4 regions of the Oceanisphaera ostreae genome follow, and region 3 is predicted to be linked to each of the others. Evidence: predicted binding sites of a transcription regulator. Region 3 holds the regulator's gene; each other region holds the start of a gene.
What was found. The regulator sigma-54, encoded in region 3, starts transcription at its own class of promoters, with help from an activator protein. The targets are predictions, from matches to a motif close to TGGCACNGTTTTNGCTT.

Region 1: the regulator sigma-54 is predicted to act here: its motif matches at 2,960-2,976, upstream of flgA (flagellar basal body P-ring formation chaperone FlgA).
Region 2: the regulator sigma-54 is predicted to act here: its motif matches at 3,356-3,372, upstream of glnA (glutamate--ammonia ligase).
Region 4: the regulator sigma-54 is predicted to act here: its motif matches at 2,421-2,437, upstream of ACFQ1C_RS01570 (flagellar hook-length control protein FliK).

What each region holds. Positions count from the first base shown of each region.
Region 1 is NZ_JBHTJS010000010.1:94,821-100,075, reverse strand. Features, by position in the region: gene ACFQ1C_RS04100 (flagellar hook assembly protein FlgD) at 1-199, opposite strand, end outside; gene flgC (flagellar basal body rod protein FlgC) at 206-625, opposite strand; gene flgB (flagellar basal body rod protein FlgB) at 622-1,023, opposite strand; gene ACFQ1C_RS04085 (CheR family methyltransferase) at 1,158-1,979, opposite strand; gene ACFQ1C_RS04080 (chemotaxis protein CheV) at 2,006-2,920, opposite strand; gene flgA (flagellar basal body P-ring formation chaperone FlgA) at 3,081-3,848, shown strand; gene flgM (flagellar biosynthesis anti-sigma factor FlgM) at 3,919-4,239, shown strand; gene flgN (flagellar export chaperone FlgN) at 4,241-4,654, shown strand; gene ACFQ1C_RS04060 (LPP20 family lipoprotein) at 5,138-5,255, opposite strand, start outside.
Region 2 is NZ_JBHTJS010000014.1:106,467-111,721, reverse strand. Features, by position in the region: gene ACFQ1C_RS05135 (HlyD family secretion protein) at 1-633, shown strand, start outside; gene ACFQ1C_RS05130 (DUF2955 domain-containing protein) at 655-1,671, shown strand; gene glnA (glutamate--ammonia ligase) at 1,822-3,231, opposite strand; gene typA (translational GTPase TypA) at 3,621-5,255, shown strand, end outside.
Region 3 is NZ_JBHTJS010000004.1:34,526-39,780, forward strand. Features, by position in the region: gene mgtE (magnesium transporter) at 1-1,322, opposite strand, end outside; gene ACFQ1C_RS01855 (HPr family phosphocarrier protein) at 1,369-1,644, opposite strand; gene rapZ (RNase adapter RapZ) at 1,631-2,497, opposite strand; gene ptsN (PTS IIA-like nitrogen regulatory protein PtsN) at 2,508-2,954, opposite strand; gene hpf (ribosome hibernation promoting factor) at 2,957-3,244, opposite strand; gene ACFQ1C_RS01875 (RNA polymerase factor sigma-54) at 3,267-4,721, opposite strand; gene lptB (LPS export ABC transporter ATP-binding protein) at 4,771-5,255, opposite strand, start outside.
Region 4 is NZ_JBHTJS010000003.1:44,053-49,307, forward strand. Features, by position in the region: gene fliM (flagellar motor switch protein FliM) at 1-515, opposite strand, end outside; gene ACFQ1C_RS01565 (flagellar basal body-associated FliL family protein) at 523-1,002, opposite strand; gene ACFQ1C_RS01570 (flagellar hook-length control protein FliK) at 1,051-2,334, opposite strand; gene fliJ (flagellar export protein FliJ) at 3,071-3,511, opposite strand; gene fliI (flagellar protein export ATPase FliI) at 3,743-5,080, opposite strand; gene fliH (flagellar assembly protein FliH) at 5,067-5,255, opposite strand, start outside.

The DNA.
Region 1 (5,255 bases), on a different contig from region 3:
TTGCAAAAGATGTCATTTGCGACACCATTTGTGCATTATCTGCTGGCTTAAAGGGATCTTGATAAGCCAATTGTTGAGTTAATAAAGAGAAAAAATCTTCTTGTTCTAACTTGGCATTATTATTTTGTTCTGCTTTTTCCGCCGGGCTAGCTTCGCCAGTCCATTTAAGGCCGTTAAGGTAATCTTGGTTTACTTGCATGGCTTATTACCCCTTGCCTAGGCGCAGCGTTTGTTGCAGCATTTGCTTGGCGGCGTCGGCTACTTGCACGTTAGTTTGGTAATTGCGCGAAGCACTTAGCATGTCGGTCATTTCTTCCACCACGTTGACATTCGGCTTATAAATAAAACCGTCTTGATCCGCCATGGGGTGGTCGGGGTGAAACTCTTTTAATAATGGCTTATCGGTTTCGACGATGCCCATCACTTTAACGCCGACGCTTTCTTGGCGGTTCGACAACGCTTGATCTAAATTAGCGGCAAACACCGGCTTGCGAGCACGGTAGGTTTCGTTAATGCTCGAGCTTACGCTGTCGGCGTTAGCCAAGTTACTGGCTGTGGTATTAAGCCGTACCGACTGAGCGCTCATGGCACTGCCGGAAATATCAAATACCCGAAATAGGCTCACATTGATTCTCCTTTAATCGCTTTTAACAGGCCGCTGATTTTACCGTTTAAAAACTCAAGCGAAGCCTGATACTGCAAGGCGTTTTCCATATAGCTATTACGCTCTGTTTGCACATCTACTGTATTACCGTCACCGGTGTCGGGTTGGTTAGGCACTCGAAACTGCACTGCACCGGGGGGCGCTAGGTTAACGGCAAAATGCTGCTGGCTGGTGCGAGCGAGTGAAAAGCCTTGGTTATTTTGTGCTTGACTAAGTGCCGCCTGAAAATCCATGTCTTTGGCTTTAAAACCTGGCGTATCGGCGTTAGCCAAGTTGCTGGCCAGTAGTTCGGCACGGCTAGAGCGTGTCACTAAGGCGTGTTGATGAATACCAAAGGCTTTATCGAAGGAAATCGTCACCCTGCACCTCTTACATTGTGTTGGCCAAACGGATTTGCACACTTGCTAATGCAAATTCATATTGATGTAACCTGCATATATCGATGCAAGGCTTGTGCCAAACTTCTGAAGCAGAGTATAAGAGGTGCCAAGTATTACTTAAGGCGGTAAATAATTCCGGGGTTACAGCGGATCATTTCAAACTTATCAGATAGTCCTGTTAAAGACTCAGACGCCCCCAGCAGCAAGTAACCACCAGGATTCAGCGCGCCGGCAAATTGATTAAGAATCTTAGTTTTATTGGCTGCAGAGAAATAAATCAACACGTTACGACAAAAGATGATGTCAAACTTGCCCAGCAAGCTATAGCTGTCCAGCAAGTTGAACGGCCGAAAAGACACCATTTTTCTTACTTTATCTTGCAGCTGCATTTTTCCTTCAGCTAACGGCGTAAAAAACTGGCTTCTGCGCTCGGGAGACAAGCCCCGAGCCAATGACAAGCTGTCATAAATACCGCTTTTGCACTGTTCCAGCATGCTACTAGAAATGTCGGTGGCAACAATTTGCAGCCCCGGCAATGCACCCGGCTTGCGAGACTGGTACTCGAGTGCGGTCATGGCAATAGAGTACGGCTCTTGCCCCGAGGAGCTAGCAGACGACCATATCTTTAAGGTTTTACCTGGCTTAGCTAGCTCAGGAAATAACTTTTCACTTAGCAAAGTAAAAGGGTAAACGTCACGAAACCACAAGGTTTCGTTAGTGGTCATGGCATCAATTACTGCTGTTTTTAGCTCTCGCTCACGCGGCGACATACTCTTAACAATTAAGTCATCAAGCGATTCTGTATGAAAGCGGGATAACAGCGGAGAGAGTCGGCTTTTTACTAAGTACTGCTTATTCTCGCCCAACACTATGCCTGTGCTAGCTTCAAGAAACTGGCAAAACGCTCGATACTGTTGATCGGTCAGATCCTTCATCAATTATCTGTTCCTTTATGCCTATTCTAAAGTGCGCTTTTAACGGCTGATGCCAGCTCATCGGGATGGAATTTAGCGATAAAATCGTTAGCACCCACTTTTTCAATCAAGGCTTTGTTAAACACACCACTGAGAGAGGTGTGCAAAATAACGTGCAGATTTTTTAGTGCTGCATTATTACGGATTTCGGCCGTTAATGTGTAGCCATCCATCTCCGGCATTTCTACATCAGAAATCACCATAGACAGTTGGTCTTGAATCGGCCCCAGCTCAGCCAATTCTTTCAGCTTGTTGAGCGCCTGCCTACCATTTTCGGTCACAATAACCTCAAATCCAAGACTTTCTATGGTTTTTTGAATTTGGCGGCGCGCAACAGAAGAGTCATCAGAAATCAAAATAGGCTTTTGCGTCACTCTGGTTAACTCAGACACCTCATCCATTAGCTCTTTTTTGACGGTAGAGTTAACGGGATTAATTTCATCAAGTATTTTTTCTACGTCTAGTATTTCAACCAGTTCGCCATCTATTTCTGTTACTGCGGTCATGTAATTTGAACGCCCTGCTCCTTTTGGCGGCGGTAAAATAGACTCCCAGTTAACGTTAATTATCCGTTCAACTGAGTTGACCAAAAAGCCTTGTACTGAGCGGTTGTACTCAGAAATAATCACAAAACTATTGTCAACCTGCTCAATGGGCCGCCCGCCCATGGCTTTACTAATATCAATAACAGAGATGGTTTGACCTCGAATATTAGCTACCCCTTTAATTACCGGGTTGCGCTGCGGCAAGGCCGTCAACTTGGGGCACTGCAGTACTTCCTTTACCTTAAACACATTAATGCCAAATCTTTGGCGGCCATTCAACTTAAATAGCAATAGTTCTAGTCTATTTTGACCAACAAGTTGTGTTCTTTGGTTTACTGAGTCGAGTATCCCTGCCATTACCATTTCTCCGTATATGCCATTACGAATGAATTTTCATGGCATGTTTTATGCTTGTATTGTGGTTGCTGTGCGTTTACCAAGCGCTAAAGCTTAACACTCGCACTAAGTGGACGCCAACTGCGGCCAGCTTACGTTCTTTATCGGCCACGAGGTAGTAATGCTTAGAATATTTTTTCGATTAGGTTTCACCTACAAACCGCATCGCTGGTTAGCATGTAAGGTGTGGCCATATAGAAAAAGCGTCATTATTGGCTTGTTAATTAACGGTGTGTTCGGGGCAGCGCACGCGCAAATACCTATCCTGTCGGTGCACGACAACATTCGCCAATATGCCGAAAATTATGTTCGCGATTTAGTTCCCGTACAGCCAAATGATAAGTTAGAAATTAACGCTGCCAGCGTAGACACTCGTCTACAACTCACCGAGTGCTTAGGTAAGCTCACTGCCGACATTCGAGGTGCGGGCGAGGTAAAACGTAATACTCATGTGTATTTACAGTGTCACGAAACCCCTGGCTGGGAGCTGTTTGTGCCCGTTCGAGTTCGCGTACTTAAACCCGTCGTTACCGCCCTCGACCCTATTTCGCGCAACACCCTGCTGCAGGCTCAGCATTTACATATAGAATATCAAGATGAAGTCTTACTGCGAGGCGATATTTTTAGCAGCACCAATGAGCTAATTGGCTCACGCAGCAAGCGCGACTTGCGCCCAGGCCAACCGATACGCAGCAGTCAACTTTGCGTCGTATGCAAAGGCGACAAAGTCAGTATTTTGGCGAAAACTGGCGGGCTAATGCTTAAAACTGATGGTATAGCCGAAGAAGATGGCTCATTTAATGACCGCATTCAAGTTAGCAATCTTAACTCTGGGCGCAAAATTAGTGCGCGCGTGATGGCCGCTGGGCAAGTACAAGTTAAATTATAAATTCTGCTAAAGTTATGGCTAACAAGGCCGATACTCCTTCTACGCAGCAGCAGAATAGGACGCTCACATTATGGCTATCGATAAATTACCCGCGGGCATTGGCAACAGTACGCCACTGACGAACAATAAATATAAACAACATGTTGGCAGCGAAACGCCACCAAGCACTACGCAGTCGGCCGTTTCAGCAAACCAAGACTCCGTTACGCTTACACCTCAGGCCCAGCGCCTTAGCCAGGTGCAGCAAACCTTGGTCAATACTCCGGCACCCGATAACAGTGCGCGGTTAGAGGCGCTAAAAAAAGCCATTAATGAAGGCAGTTATCAAGTAGACAGTGATAAGCTTGCAGCCAATATCTCAAGCTTTGAACAGGACTTAGAAGGCCTCTAATATGTCTCTTGCTGCGCTGCTAGAAACCCAAACATTACAGCTCAAGCAACTGTTGGATATCACCCAGCAGGAGCTTGAGTTGATCGTTAAACGTAAAGCCCTCGAACTCCCCCCGCTGACTGAAAGTAAGCAAACTCTGCTAACTCATATTCAGACAACGGACAGCGAACTGGCTAATCATCCAGAGCGCGAACGCTTAAACCACGAGTTTAAAGAGCAAGTAAGCCAACTTCGCGAATTAGTAGTGCAATGCCAAGAGCAAAGCCAGGTGGCCGAACAACTGTTAGAGCAGTCGTTAAATGGCGTGCGCCAACTTGCCAACATTTTAAGCAAACTCCACGAGCGCCAAAGCATGACCTATGACCAAAAAGGTCATACCAAAGGCATCAACAAGGGCGCCGGGTTTAAGGTTTAGGGGCTTAGCCCGTGAAGTGTAAAGGGTGAAGTGATGTGGCTAGCTTACCTTTATCGTCACCCTCGCGAAGGCGGGGGTCCAGTGACCTTTGCAGGCAACCCGCAGACTGACCGTTCTGCGCCACAAGTTCTGGATTCCCGCCTTCGCGGGAATGACGTTTCTACGCGACATTTAAAATCATCCTGCTCCGCAGCTGCTAAAGCGCTGCCTTACCCCTATCGTCACCCTCGCGAAGGCGGGGGTCCAGTGTCCTTTGCAGACAACCCGCAGACTGACCGTTCTGCGCCACAATTTCTGGATTCCCGCCTTCGCGGGAATGACGTTCCTACGCGAGATTTAAAATCATCCTGCTCCGCAGTCCCTGCAGCTAAAGCGCAGGCTACAAGGTCGGTGTCTTTTGTAGGGTATCCATATTTTGAATAAAGGATAACTGCTCTCCCACCTCTGTATTTCAACATTCAACACTCAGCATTGCCGTTTCGGTCACTTCCCGCGCCGTAGTTTTTCATACACATTTAGATCTAACTCTAACTCGGTAATGTACATATCGCCGTCGGGGTAGCTGTTCACTACTTTTGCGCCACGTACTATGCCGCGGCTG
Region 2 (5,255 bases), on a different contig from region 3:
CTGCAGCAACTAGAGCAAGCTAATACTCAAGTCAGCCTCGCGCGTGAAGCTAGTGCTGTGGCACGAGCTCGCCGGCAAGAAGTCGAGCAGGGGGTCGCTGTGGCGGGAATTATGGTGCAACAAGCTGAAGTTGCACTGCGCCAGGCACGCATAGACTTAGAGCGTACTCAGGTACGGGCAGAAAGTGCCGGACGTATTGGTAACCTGCAGCTACGGCAAGGACAGCATGCCACCGCAGGCCAGCCATTATTAGCGCTTATTTCTAATCAGGGCTGGGTGAGCGCAGATTTACGAGAAAAGAGCCTGCGCCATGTTACCGCCGGTACTCCCGTTGACATTGTATTTGATGCTTTACCCGGCCAGGTATTTGAAGGTCATGTGACTAGCATTGATAGCGGGGTAAGAGAGGGGCAGCAGGCGGCCGATGGCTTGTTGGCACAGCCGGTTAACTCAGATCGCTGGGTGCGCGATGCCCAACGTCTGCGTACACACATAGCGCTAGATGAAGAATGGCCGTTGTTAGCGACGGGTGCCAAAGCCACGGTACAGTTGTATCCTGTTGATAATCCTATTTTTTATGGTTTAGCCGTGATGCAGGCGCGTGTAGTGAGTTTGCTGCGTTATTTGTACTAAGCGCGGGCTGAGGAACAAACTATGGAGTTAACATCGGATCGATTGCGGATTTGTTTTCGCATTGCCTTTGCCAGTGCTGCCGGTTTATTGATTAGCAAACTCATGAACTGGAACTTTGGCGTCTTTTTTACCGTCTACCCCATGTTATTGCTAGGCATGGTGCCGGTGTTAAATCGCTTTATCACTTTGCAATTTATTGGCTCGTCTTTGGTCACTTCACTGGAGATCATGGTGCTTCCGGGCTTGCTGCATAACTGGCCCCCCGCCTTTACCATCATCGTATTTTGCTTGTTTTTAGGCCGTTTTATGTTGATGGCCAAAGGACCGCTTATGCTATTTGGTGCATCAGGGTGTGTCAGTCTGAGCATAATGCTGCATTTCTCCAGCTATGAGCATTTTGATCTCGCCGATATGGCCATGAGTAATATAATGGCTTCTGTGTTGGCGGTGGCACTGGCGTATATTGCCTATGCTTTCTTGCCTAACAAAGAGGCGCCCGTTGCCCGAGCGTTACCTGCCAAGAGTGATAATATGATCCGCCATCAGGCGCTGTTGGGTGCCATCGTGGCCACTTTAAGCTTTACGGTGTTTCAAACACTAGATCTGGTGGACTCGCTTTCTGCTCAGGCGGCCACCGTACTGGTGTTGTTTCCCATGAGCTTTATGGGGGCGGTTCAATCGGGCCGACAGCGTTGCGTGGGTACCTTGCTAGGTTGTGCGCTGGGTTTGCTAACCCAACTGTTTTTATACAGTCACTATCACAACCTAGTGTTGTTGGGTTTGTCATTTTGGCTGTGTGTGATGGTGTTTGCGCGCTTGCATGTCAAAGAAGGGGCGCCCGGAGTGGGCTTTGCCGGCTTGACCACGGTGGGCATTCTCTTTGGCCAGTACGTGTCGGCGGAGCATGACTTAGTCTATAGCGCTCTATATCGAATGAGCTCAATGACCCTCGCCATCATGATCACCCTGTGCTGTGTTTATTTAGTACACAAGCTACTCAACCTTTTTCCTTCCACCCGCCACGAAATTATTGGTTGAGAGAGCGTCTAGCGAGATACCGGAGCAAGTCCGGCATGACGGCAAAGGATGATCAGCAACCAAATAAAAAACCCCGAGCTTTTGGCTCGAGGTTTGTTTTGTTTCAGCACTTTCTTTAACTAATGGCTGATAGCTTACCGCTGACAGCTCTTACACAGAATAGTACAGATCGTATTCTAGCGGGTGAGTCGCCATGTTAATGGTCTGAGCTTCAACACGCTTGTACTTGATGAAAGCGTCAATGAACTCGTCGCTGAATACGCCACCGCGGGTTAAAAACTCGCGGTCTTCATTTAGGCAATCCAGTGCGTTATCTAACGACACCGCTACCGTTGGAATTTCGGCCGCTTCTTCTGGTGGCAAATCGTACAAGTCTTTATCCATGGCATCGCCTGGGTGGATCTTGTTCTGAATGCCGTCAAGGCCGGCCATCAGTAAGGCAGCAAAGCACAGGTACGGGTTAGCTGCTGGATCAGGAAAGCGCGTTTCAATACGGCGTGCCTTAGGCGAGCTGACCAGCGGAATACGAATAGACGCCGAGCGGTTACGGGCCGAGTAGGCCAGCATTACAGGAGCTTCAAAGCCTGGCACCAGGCGCTTATAAGAATTGGTGGCTGGGTTGGTGATGGCGTTAAGCGCCCGCGCATGCTTGATAATACCGCCAATGTAGAACAGCGCTATTTCAGACAGGCCGCCATACAAGTCACCGGCAAACAGGTTTTCGCCGTTTTTAACTAACGACTGATGCACATGCATACCCGAGCCGTTATCACCAACGAGTGGCTTGGGCATAAAGGTGGCGGTTTTATTAAACGCATGAGCGACGTTGTGTACCACATACTTATAAATCTGAATTTCATCAGCTTTTAAGGTCAGGGTATTAAATTTACAGGCAATTTCATTTTGACCGGCGGTGGCCACCTCGTGGTGATGAGCTTCAACAGTCAGACCCATTTCTTCCATCACCAAGCACATGGCGGCACGAATGTCTTGGGAGGAGTCGATAGGAGCAACTGGGAAGTAACCGCCTTTTACGCCGGGTCTGTGACCTTTATTGCCTTCGGCATATTCACGACCTGAATTCCACTTAGCTTCAGCATCATCAATTTTAAAGAAGCTGCCGGCCATATCGGTGTGAAAGCGCACATCGTCAAACAAGAAGAACTCTGGCTCAGGGCCAATCAGCACGTTATCGGCAATACCGGTTGCGGCAAGGTATTCTTCGGAGCGACGAGCAATCGAGCGCGGGTCTCGATCGTAGCCTTGCATGGTGTTAGGCTCTAGAATGTCACAGCGAATGTTAAGTGTGGCATCTTCGGTAAAGGGATCCAGCACGGCAGTGGTGGGATCGGGCATCAATACCATGTCGGACTCATGAATGGTTTTCCAGGCGGTCATGGAAGAACCGTCGAACATTTTCCCTTCTTCAAAGAAGTCGTCGTTTACCTGATTGACCGGAAAACTGATATGCTGTTCCTTACCCTTGATGTCGGTAAAGCGCAAATCGATGAATTTAACATCGTGTTCCTTTATCATGTCCATTACGTTGTCTATTGACATGGATTTCGACCTCCAAAAATAATCATATTATGATTTGATAAGGGGTTGGAACAACCCACTCATCAGTTGCCAGCTATTAAAGCTAAACGAAATTTAAAGCACAACTTAGAGCATAACCAAAGCAAAGCGAAATCCGTGCCACAATGCTAAATGCTCGACACTATGATGTTTACTCTGGTGTTCGAGAACCAAAGCGGCTCTTTTGCACTAATTTGGTGCAATTGCGGATCCTATTGGTGCATTAGGTTGTGGTGCAAGATCATCATGGTGCATTCGGTGCCACTTGGAAAGCTAGCCTACAGTAATTTTCAATACTTCTAGGTAGATCCGTTGTGGCCGAGTAAAATGACCGACTACTTTTTACCCACCCCCGGTATTTTGAGGCAGGAATGTTAGAAAACTTACGTAATATCGCAATCATAGCTCACGTTGACCACGGTAAGACTACTCTGGTAGACAAGCTGTTGCAGCAATCTGGTACATTAGAAAGCCGCGGCGAAGCAGAAGACAGAGTCATGGACTCCAACGACATCGAGCGGGAGCGCGGCATTACCATTCTTGCCAAAAACACCGCTATTCGTTGGACTTCTCCTGACGAGCAAGAATACCGCATCAACATCGTAGACACCCCAGGACACGCCGACTTCGGCGGCGAAGTGGAGCGTGTAATGTCGATGGTTGACTCAGTATTATTGCTGGTTGATGCGCAAGAAGGCCCAATGCCGCAAACGCGTTTTGTAACGCAAAAAGCCTTTGCTCAAGGTCTTAAGCCCATCGTTGTTATCAACAAAGTTGATAAGCCAGGCGCACGTCCTGACTGGGTATTGGACCAAATATTTGACTTGTTCGATAACTTAGGTGCTTCCGACGACCAGCTCGACTTCCAAGTCATTTATGCATCAGGTATCAATGGTTGGGCTTCCTTAGACGTGGACGCGCCAGAGCCAGACATGACCACCTTGTTCCAAACCATCGTTGACCAAGTCCCGGTTCCTGATGCTAACCAAGATGGCACGCTGCAGATGCAGATCTCTCAGATCGATTACTCCTCTTATGTAGGCGTTATCGGCATTGGTCGTATCAAGCGCGGTACCGTTAAGCCTAACCAGCAAGTCACCATTATTGGTGCCGATGGTAATACTCGTAACGGTAAAGTGGGTCTGGTAATGGGCTACTTAGGCCTGCAACGTACCGAAACGAGCGAAGGCTCAGCCGGTGACATCATCGCTATTACTGGTCTTGGCGAGCTGAAAATCTCTGACACCGTGTGTGCTCAAGGTGCTGTTGAAGCTCTGCCACCACTGTCGGTTGATGAACCTACCGTAACCATGACCTTCCAAGTAAACAACTCACCGTTTGCTGGCCTAGACGGCAAGTATGTTACCTCACGTAACATCATGGAGCGCTTGAACTCTGAGCTAGTACACAACGTTGCATTGCGCGTTGAGCAAGGTTCAGACCCAGATAAGTTCCGTGTATCTGGCCGTGGTGAGCTGCACTTAGGTATCTTGATTGAAAACATGCGTCGTGAAGGCTTCGAGCTTGCGGTATCACGCCCAGAAGTTATCTTGAAAACAGAAGACGGCGTTAAGCTGGAACCTTTCGAGAACCTGACCGTAGATATCGAAGAGTCTAGCCAAGGCTCCATCATGGAGAAGCTGGGCGAGCGTAAAGCTGAAATGACCGACATGGTGCCAGACGGTAAGGGTCGCGTACGTATCGACTTTATTATCCCTGCACGCGGTTTGATCGGTTTCCAAACCGAGTTTATGACCCTGACCTCAGGTTCTGGTTTGATGAACCATAGCTTTGACCATTACGGCCCGCACAAAGGCGGCACTATCGGTGCACGTACTAACGGCGTACTGATTTCTAATGGTAAAGGTAAGGCTTCAGCCTACTCGCTGTTTAACATTCAGGAACGTGGCCGTTTGTTTATCGACCACGCGACCGAAGTGTACGAAGGCATGGTAATCGGTATTCATAGCCGTGCTAACGACCTGACAGTTAACTGCATTAAGGGT
Region 3 (5,255 bases):
AGTAGGCCGATGATGTCGGTAATAGTACTCAGCGCCATAGAGCCGGCCAATGCTGGGTCTATGTTGTATTTGCGCATAATCAGCGGAATAGCGGCCCCAGCTATGCCAGCAACCGAGAGGTTGATGAACATTGCCAAGCCGAGCACCATGCCTATTTGCCAGCTATCTTTCCAAAAGCCAACTACCACCGCCACCATAAGCGCCCATAATATGCCATTAATTAAGCCGACTAATGCCTCTTTAGTGAGTAACCAGCGGGCGTTGCTGTCACCGATATGACCGACGGCCATACCACGGATAACCAATGCTAGCGTTTGGTTACCGGCAATGCCGCCCATAGAAGGCACTATGGTCATTAATACGGCCAAGGTTGCCAGTTGCGATAGTGTGGCTTCAAACATACTGGAGACACTAGCGGCCAACAAGGCGGTGCCCAAGTTGACGGTGAGCCATATTGAGCGACGTCGAGCACTGGTGATCACGGGCGCGAAGGTATCTTCGTCGTCGTCCATTTTGGCCATGCCCATCATGGTGTGCTCGCCATCTTCCCGAATAATATCCACCACATCATCGATGGTGATACGACCCAGCAATTGATAGTTATCATCCACGACCGGAGCCGACAGCCAGTCGTGACGTTCGAACAGGTTAGCCACTTCGGTATCGGTCATGGTTAGGGGAATGGCTTCCACTTGGGTGTCCATGGCTTTGGCCACCGTGGTGTCGGGGTCTTGCACCACTAAGCTTGCTAGTGAAATATCACCCAGTAATCGATTGTGTTGATCCACCACATACAGGGTGTCAGTACCTTCGGGCAATTGGTGATGCAAGCGTAAATAACGCAACACCACTTCAATGCTAATATCGGCTCGCAGGCTAATGAACTCGGTGTTCATCATGGAGCCTGCGGTGTCTTCTGGATACGATAGTGCCTGTTGTGCTCGCAGTCGGTCTTGTTCGTCCATTTGCGTGAGCACCTGATTTAACAGCGGCTCAGGTAGGTCGCGCAACACATCGGCCAGATCGTCCGACTCCATATCTTCCAGTGCGGTAGCCAGTCGATGCGGGTCCATGAGGCGAACAATGCCGTCTCTGACTTCTTCTGATAATTCTTCTAGTATTTCGCCGTATTCATCAGGGTCAATCAACTGCCAAAGTACTTTACGGCTAGGAGTGGGAGACGCTTCTAATAACCAAGCGACGTCACCTGGGCGCATTTGCTGCAACTGACGGCGTACATGTACGAACATGCCGCTATTAAGAGCTTGGGTGATGGCGTCCAGATGATCCGGTGTACTAAATTTTTCTGATGACTCTGTCATCCGGGCTCCCGCTTTAAATATAGAACGGCTAGAACTAAATAGGCCGTTATTCAGCCTCGTTGAAGCGGTCGGCGACGAGGCGAGAAACGGCGTTCATGGCCGCTTCAGCATCTTGCCCTTCGGCGACCACTCGAATGGCGTGACCTTGAGCGGTTTCAAGCATGAGTAGGCCCATCACGCTATTAGCGGGGGCCTGCTTTTCTTGGCTACACACCGTAACTACGGCATCAAATTGTTGGGTTAATTGTACTAACTGAATAGCCGCACGAGCATGCAAACCGAGTTTGTTAACGATTTTTAGGTCGCGTTCAACCCTCAACATGGTGTTTTTCCAGAGTGCGGTGACGTAACTGTACACTCTTACCCATTTTTTTGAATGATTGTGTCAGCTGCTCCACTAAATATACCGATCTGTGTTTACCACCTGTGCAACCAATGGCCACGGTAACGTAGCTGCGGTTGTTGCGTTCAAGGTGAGGCATCCACGTGACTAGTAGATTTTCTATTTGCCACAAATATTTAGTGACCTCGAGCTGACTGTTTAAATAATCGGCTACCGGCTCGTCTCGGCCGGTAAAGGGTCTTAGCTCGGCTATCCAGTGCGGATTGGGCAGAAAGCGGGCATCAAATACGAAGTCTGCATCTTGAGATATCCCATACTTATAGCCAAAAGATTCAAACACCCAATTTAGCTCGCGCTCTTTTTTACCTAAAATACGGGCGCGAATAATTTCGCTGAGATCATGAATGCTGAGATCTGAGGTATCGATACGTAAATCAGCCGCTGAGGATAAGGGCGCTAATAAGTGCGTTTCTTGGCGAATGGCTTCGTCTAAGGTGAGACTAAGTCGAGACAAGGGGTGAAGCCGGCGCGTATCGCCAAAGCGGCGAATAAGGGCCGCATTGTCGGCGTCAATAAAGATATTGGATAAACTCACGCCGTCCATCTCTCGGACTTCGGCTAAACAGGTTTCCATTTTCTCGCTGCTGTCGGGCAGGTTGCGCACGTCAACACTCACCGCCACCTCGCCAGGCTTATCGCGGCGCATTTTCACCAGATCGGGTAAGAGTTCTACCGGCAGATTATCGACACAGTAATAGCCCAAATCCTCGAGTACCCGCAGTGCTACGGTTTTTCCCGAACCAGAACGACCACTGACGATTACCAGCTGCATAGTATCCTCCTCAGGAAGAAATCATGATTTGATAGAGTTCGTCATCAGTGCTGGCTTGACGTAACTGTTTACAAATTTGTTTGTCGCTGAGTTTTTCAGCAATCAATGATAGGGTTTTAAGGTGCTGCTTACACTCCTGTTCAGGAACGAACAGTGCAAATACCAAACCGACGGGTTGATTGTCGATGGCATCGAACTCCACCGGCTCGGCAAAGGTAAGTAACACCGCGGTTGCCCGGTTTTCATCGCTAATACGGCCATGAGGAATGGCAATGCCATTACCTATGCCCGTGGTGCCCATTTTTTCCCGTGCTAACAAGCAGTCAAACAACTGTTGGCTGTTAACGTTAAGGTGCTGGGCTGCCAGCTCGCTGATGATTTCCAGAGCGCGTTTTTTGCTCGTGCAGGGGACGACACTGCGAGTGCAGTCCCTGCTCAGTATGTCGGCGACTTCCATGATTATTTTTGCTTGAGCTTCTCTTTGTGTTTAATGACTTGGCGATCGAGTTTGTCAAACAAACTGTCAATGGCCGCGTACATATCTTCATGCTCGGCGTTGGCGAAAACTTCTCCACCGCTGAGGTGAATTTTAGCTTCAGCCACTTTGTGTAGCTTTTCTAGAGTAAGAACGACGTGTGCGTTGGTCATATGATCGAAATGGCGCTCCAATCTAGAGAACTTGCTGTTGACGTAATCACGCAGCGAGTCGGTAATTTCTACATGGTGTCCAGTCAAATTTATTTGCATAACGTCTTCCTTCTAGGTCTGCCTACATTAGGCGTTTACGCTGATTGGAAGGGGGGATGGCTAGCGACTCTCGATACTTGGCAATGGTCCGCCTAGCCACCTGTATCCCCTGTTCAGCCAATAATTGCGCGATTTTACTGTCACTTAATGGCTTAACTGGATTTTCTGCTCCTACTAGCTTCCTGATTAAAGCGCGAATCGCAGTAGAAGAGCACTCTCCGCCAGTATCTGTGCCTACATGGCTGGAGAAAAAATATTTTAACTCAAACACACCTCGAGGCGTGTGCAAAAATTTCTGGGTGGTTACCCGCGAGATAGTGGATTCGTGCATTTCTACCACTTCTGCCACCTGGTTAAGCACCATGGGCTTCATCGCCTCTGCCCCATACTCGAAGAATGCCTGTTGTTGGTCAACAATACAATTAGCAACCTTGAGCAAGGTCTCATTTCGGCTCTCTAAACTTTTGATAAACCATTTCGCATCTTGTAGGTGATTGCGAATAAATTGGCCGTCTTCTCTACTTTTAGCTCCGGTGGCCATGGCGGCATATGTTTGATTGAGTCGCACTTTAGGCATGGCGTCGATATTGAGTTCAGCAACCCAAACCCCTTTGCGTTTACTCACCACCACATCGGGGATCACATACTCAGAGCTGGACTGCAGTATGCGGTTGCCAGGTCTTGGTTCAAGCTGCTGAATCACCGCAAGCACATCTCTGAGTTCGTCTTCTTTAAGCTTAGTCTTACGCTGCAGAGAGCGGTAGTCCCGGTTGCCAAGTAAGTCCATGTGGTGCTCAATCACCAACAAGGCTTCGCGTAGCCAAGGGGTTTCAACGGGTAAAGACTCCAGTTGAATGCGCAAGCACTCTTGTACGCTACGTGCGGCCACGCCTAATGGGTCAAAGTGTTGAATGCGTTTTAAAACCGCTTCTACCTCGTCCGCCTCAATATGTTGCTCTCCGCCCGTCACACTGGCCAGCAGGTCGTCTATGCCGAGGCTAAGGTAGCCTGCTTCATCAATCGCATCAATGATGGCTAAGGCAATGGCTTGGTCGATATCACTAAAGGGGGTGAGCTGCATTTGCCATAACAGATAGTCCTGCAGGGTTTCGGTGGTTTCCCCTTGGTAGACGGTTTCTTCTATGCCCTCGGGAAGTCCGGCACTGCCGCTACCACCCGCGGATGCGGTATAAATATCATCCCATTGGGTATCCATGGGCAGCTCATCAGACAGCTGATGCTGCTCCATGGCTTTATCAGTGGCTAGTTGCTCATTTTGCTGGGGGGCTACTTCTAATAAGTCTTGGCTTCCTTCTTCCTCTGGCTCTTCTTGTTCGAGCAAAGGGTTATTATCCAAGGCGAGCTGAATTTCTTGCTGTAGCTCTAAGCTAGACAGCTGCAACAATCGAATAGCTTGTTGCAGCTGGGGAGTCATGGTCAGTTGCTGACCCATGCGTAATTGAAGAGTTGGCTTCATCGTTGAAAAAGTCCTTCCATGTCAACCGCTGGGAGCACCGGCGGCACAGCTAAAGGCTGAATTGCTCACCAAGATAGACTTTCTTGACCTGCTCGTTGTTGAGTATCTCTGCAGGTGTACCAGCGGCAATGCGGTGGCCATGGCTAACGATATAGGCCCGTTCGCATACATCGAGCGTTTCACGCACGTTATGGTCGGTGATCAATACGCCTAAGCCTCTGTCTCTCAAGTGCAGTATGATTTTTTTAATGTCGAGCACCGAGATAGGGTCAACACCCGCAAACGGCTCATCGAGCAAAATAAAGCGCGGGTCGGCCGCTAATGCGCGGGCAATTTCAACCCGTCGCCGCTCGCCGCCCGATAGGCTCATGCCGGTGTTGTCGCGAATATGCGTAATATTAAATTCTTCGAGCAGTTGCTCCATTTTTTCTGTGCGTTCGCTGGCGGTTAAATTTTTGCGCGTTTCTAGCACCGACATTAAGTTGTCAGCCACGCTCAGACGTCGAAAAATAGAGGCTTCTTGTGGCAAGTAAC
Region 4 (5,255 bases), on a different contig from region 3:
TCAAACTCCACATCCATTACCGGCGCCCACGCTTCTTTATAATCTTCAAATATCAGCTTGAGCAGCAGTTGGATCACTCGTCGTTCGGTGGGGGTAAATTCACGGCCTTCAATTTTGGCATGGCGACCGTCACCACCAAAAAAATTGTCGACCAAAATAAACACCAACCGCGCTTCCATCGTAATTAGACCAATGCCTTTGAGCGGACGAAAGCGCACCATATTTAAACTGGTCGGCAAAAACAACGAATGTACATACTCGCCAAACTTGATCATTTGCACGCCGTTTACCGACACTTCAGCAGTACGGCGCATCATGTTGAACAGGCTAATGCGCATATGACGAGCAAAACGCTCATTCACCATTTCCAGCGTCGGCATGCGTCCACGCACAATGCGATCTTGAGAAGAAAAGTCAAACATGGAAACGCCACCGGCATTGCCTATCTCTTCTTCTACATCATCCACCCCGTGTAACAGGGCATCAATTTCATCCTGAGATAATAGATCGCTCACAGTTCACCTATTGCATTACGATACTGGTAAACAGCACTTTTTCGATTAAAGGAGTGCCCAGTTCTTCGGTTAGCACCGCATTTAGCTCATTAACTGCCTCTTTTCGTAACGCTTGTTTACCGTCGGCAGTAATATAATTATCCGCGCTTTGGCGACTAAATACACTAAGCAGTGTACTTTCTAATAAAGGTAAGTGGCGTTGCGCTTCGATACTACTTTTCTCCCCTCGCACCAATAGTTGCACTTCTACCTGCACTAAACGCGGGTGTCGACCTGCAACTATCGAAAAAATAAATGGTTCACGCGCACCTATATATAAAGGTGTAATGTCTATTACAGGCGTAGGTTCCACATCCTCGCTAGGCTGCATAAAAAACCAAGCCACACCACCGAGCACTATAATTAAGACGGCTATCATTGCAGAAATTACTACCGCTTTACGCTTGTACCATGATGCCACCTGCGGCATAGTCAAATCATTAGCCATGCTGTTCCTTTAGCGCTTTTAAGTATAAAAGCAGTTTGCTTACTTACGTTATGCAAAAAAATCTATTCTACCCGCATCAGATGTATAGTGCTGCGTATGTACATTATCTTTTAATCTAACGTCGCCATCATCCCCTACGTCTAAATTACTCTGCCCATTTTCGTTCGCAACGCCACGCTCTTGCTCCCTTTGCGGTGGGCCTTGCTGCCCAGACTGGTTCAGGTTTTGTCCCTGTTGTTGCCCCTGGTTCAAGTTCATGCCTTGCTGATTTAACATTTCTCTTAACCGTGGCATGGCTTGCTCAATAAGTTCTTTAGCTTGAGGGTGAGCCGCGATAAATTGCACCTGAACTTCTCCCTGCTCCATTTTAACTCGAATTTTCAGCCCCCCTAACTCAGAAGGATTAAGCAGAATATCGGCCTCTTGCAGATTTTGGCTCACCACCACCTGAGCTTGCTGTGCCAGCTGCTTAGCGTTTTGCTCGGCCGATCCTTGCAGCGTCAGGGCTCTATCTAACGTGGTGGCTCGCTCAGGCGTCGCTGCCAGCGGGCTCGCTTCGCGCATGGCTATCATCAAGCTATCACTTGGCACTGCTGCGGTTTGACTACTGGTGGCGGCGTCGGCTGCCATAGCTGAAGTCAGCTGATTTGGGGCTAAGTTTAGCTCTTGTTCTGCGTCTGCCGAGCTATCGCTACCCGGCTGAGTGCGTTCAGCAGCTGACAAAGGTTGAGCCCAGCGACGGCTGTGTTCAATTTGCGCCAACCATTCAGGATCGCGCGCAACTGTCGCCTTTATATCAGCCGGTGTCTCACTTTGTGTTGTGTTTTGGTTAGCAGCTTGGTTGACTGCCGCAGCTCCTTGACGAATCAGATCAGTAGCGGACTGAGCCTCTTGAGTCGTTTGAGCCGTTTGAGCCGCAGAAGGTGCCGAGCTTTGGCCTTCAATCGCGAGCGCATTACCGGGGCGATTTAATGACGGATCAGCAGCAGCCTGCTTATGGGCTGCATTTGCTAACGGCAAAGTGCTGCCGCCTTGCCGCTGGTCGGTGTCGGCTGTAGTTTTACTGGTACTCTTTGAAGATCCGGTTTCAGCTAAAGTCGCCCCTGCCACCTCTCCCCTAAACTCAGACGCTACAGTCGGGGCAACAGCCGCATACAACTCTTCATTAGCTAGTTCAGCTTCGTGAGGTTCAGATTCATCAACGGCCTGTTGCGATACGGCTTCTTGGGTGAACACCTCGTCAAACATACCGGTGTTGTTTGCAGCATCCGGTATTTGGCCCCGGGGCTCTTGACTCGCCTGAGTTCGTACCGACATGATGTTCATAGTCATGATGAAGTGATCCCCATAAATTCCGCGGCCTAGCCGTCACCCAAAAAAGTAGCAACCGAATGCCTATATTACCTACACCAGAGCTAATGCAAGAATTGAACCAGAAGTGAAAACGGGAATCCGTAAGCGATAAGCTAAAAACAGTCACCGCCTTTTGTAGGCTTGGTGTATTCTTTAACTTCCAGTTTCCGGCTGATCGCTTTCAGTAACTTTTGGTCGATTGAAATCGACCCTACGATCAGGATGGCTCCTTGTTTTTTGTAGGGGCGAATTCATTCGCACAATAATGGTGGCACGGCCTAAAAGAGATCAACCAACAAAACTAACGTGAGACCTTGACACCCAACAGAGTATCTACGATCAGGATGGCTCCTTACTTTTTGTAGGGGCGAATTCATTCGCACAATAATGGTGGCACGGCCTAAAAGAGACCAACCTACAAAACTAACGTGAGACCTTGACACCCAACAGAGTATTTACAAAAGACACAAACAGATCCTGACGTGCGTCAGGATGACGGCTTAAAGGACAACCCCCAAACCAACCTGCATATTCATCGCCTGTCACCTTTACTTGGGTCTAATCTCAGAACTTACCATCAAGATCCCTTTCAGATCTGATCCCTATTTTTCCGTGGATTCTGTGACTCTCGTAGCAAAGAAGCGTGGCAAAAAATCTTTAGATTTTTATCTTATCTTTAGCTGATCGCTTAAAGCTTACCGCTGACAGCTTTCTTTCAACGCTTCTTCTGGTTATAAAAGCGGTAAATGGCCATGTTATCCATCATTTTTTGTTCTTGACGGTTACTTTCAACTTGCTTGCGTTCGGCGGCGCGCGCTAGCAGTGTTTCTATGGCTTGCTTGCGAGTACGCAACGCCATCCAGTCGGTTCGGGTTTGTTCAAGCTGCAGGCGCGCTTGCTGCAATACCCCTTGTTGCTGTTCTTGTGCAGCTTCTAGCTTATTAATAAAACCTTGAAAATGACCAAACTGATGCGAGGTTAACCCTTCGCGCCCACGGCTTTGAAACTCTTCGCTGTAGTTGCGCTGATATTGGTTTAATGTTTGCTGTTGTTGCTCTAACTGCTGCAACTGCAACTGGGCCGCACCTAACTCTGCCGCCGCCTTACGCTCTTTATTATCCAGCTGCTCCAGCAACAAATGTAATGCTCTGCTCATTGGTTACCCCTTAAACACAGCGGTAAGCCGTAAGCTTTACGCTGTCAGAAAAAATAAAACTAAAACTAAAACCTTTTTGCAACGGAATCCACGAAATCCACAGAAAAATTAACATAAGATTAAGAGCGAAAGTGCCAAGAGGTTTTATTGGTAAGAACAAAGCAAAGAAGTTAGAGGGTGGTCACGATCATTAGTGGTTATCCTCTTCACTCTTTACCCTTCACCCTTTTGCTAGTTAGCCCGCAGAAGGGGCTTACTAATCACTTCAAGTTCAGCTAAACAGGCAGGCATAGAGATCGTATCGGTCATGCTTTGAGTCAAAAAGTTATCTAATCGAGGGCGAATAAGAATAGCCATGTCGATTCGAGGGTCGGCCCCAGACTGATAAGCACCTAAATTAATTAAGTCATGATTTTGCTGATATAGCGCATAAGACTGCTTAACCGCGCGGGCCTGCAGTTGATGCGCTTCGGTGGTGACCGAAGTCATTACCCGACTAATCGACTTTTCAATATCAATGGCCGGATAATGGCCGCTGTCGGCCAATTGGCGCGACAACACAATATGGCCATCTAAAATAGCACGCGAGGCATCGGCAATGGGGTCTTGCAAGTCGTCGCCTTCGGTTAACACCGTAAAAAACGCCGTAATACCGCCTTGGCCTTCATTTTCATTACCGTTACCAGCGCGCTCAACTAAGGCAGGTAAACGGGCGAACACCGAAGGCGGATAGCCCTTACTGGCTGGTGGCTCACCCACGGCCAAGGCGATTTCGCGCTGCGCCTGGGCATAGCGAGTTAATGAGTCCATTAGCAGCAACACATTCAAGCCTTGATCCCGAAAATACTCGGCCAGCGTTAGCGCAGTTTCACAGCCTTTTAAGCGCATTAATGGCGACGAGTCGGCCGGAGCCGCCACCACCACCGAACGCGCTCGGCCTTCATCCCCTAATATTTCGTCGATAAACTCTTTTACTTCTCGGCCCCGCTCACCAATTAAGCCCACAATGACCACGTCGGCTTTTGCGCCACGAGTCATCATGCCTAGTAACACACTTTTACCCACGCCGGAGCCGGCAAACAGCCCCATACGTTGCCCTTGGCCAACGGTAATAAGCGCGTTAATGGCGCGCACCCCCACGTCCATGGGTTCTCTAATGGGTTTGCGAGACATGGGATTAATGCGCTGCGCCGTAAAGTCGGCATTTTGGCTGGTCACAATGGGGCCAAGGCCGTCTAACGGCTGACCAATGCCATCAATAACGCGCCCCAGCAATTCCATACCCACCGGAATACCCTCGCCCTGGCCAACGGGCGTTACGCGCGCGCCGGGGATCACCCCTTTAAGGGATTCGCTGGGCATTAAAAACAGTTTATCATCGGAAAAACCCACTACTTCGGCGTCCATATCGCCAAACTGGGTTTGAATTTTGCACTGGCTGCCCACGGCTGCGGTGCAACCGACGGCTTCTAGGGTTAAGCCCACTACGCGGGTGAGTTTGCCACTGGCCGACATCGCAGGGGTTAAACCTTGGGTATTATAATTATTTAGGCGCTTAAGAAGCGTCATGGAATCGTGCCCAGTTGGCTTTCATAAAATTGCTCATTAGCTCGTCTATGCGCCGCGCTAAGCTTACATCTAATTCCGATAGCGCCGTTTTTACCCGCACATCACCACGTGCTTGGCTGGGCTCGCTCATTAACTGCCAATGGCGCTGTTCACGACTTTTTTCATCAAAGTGCTG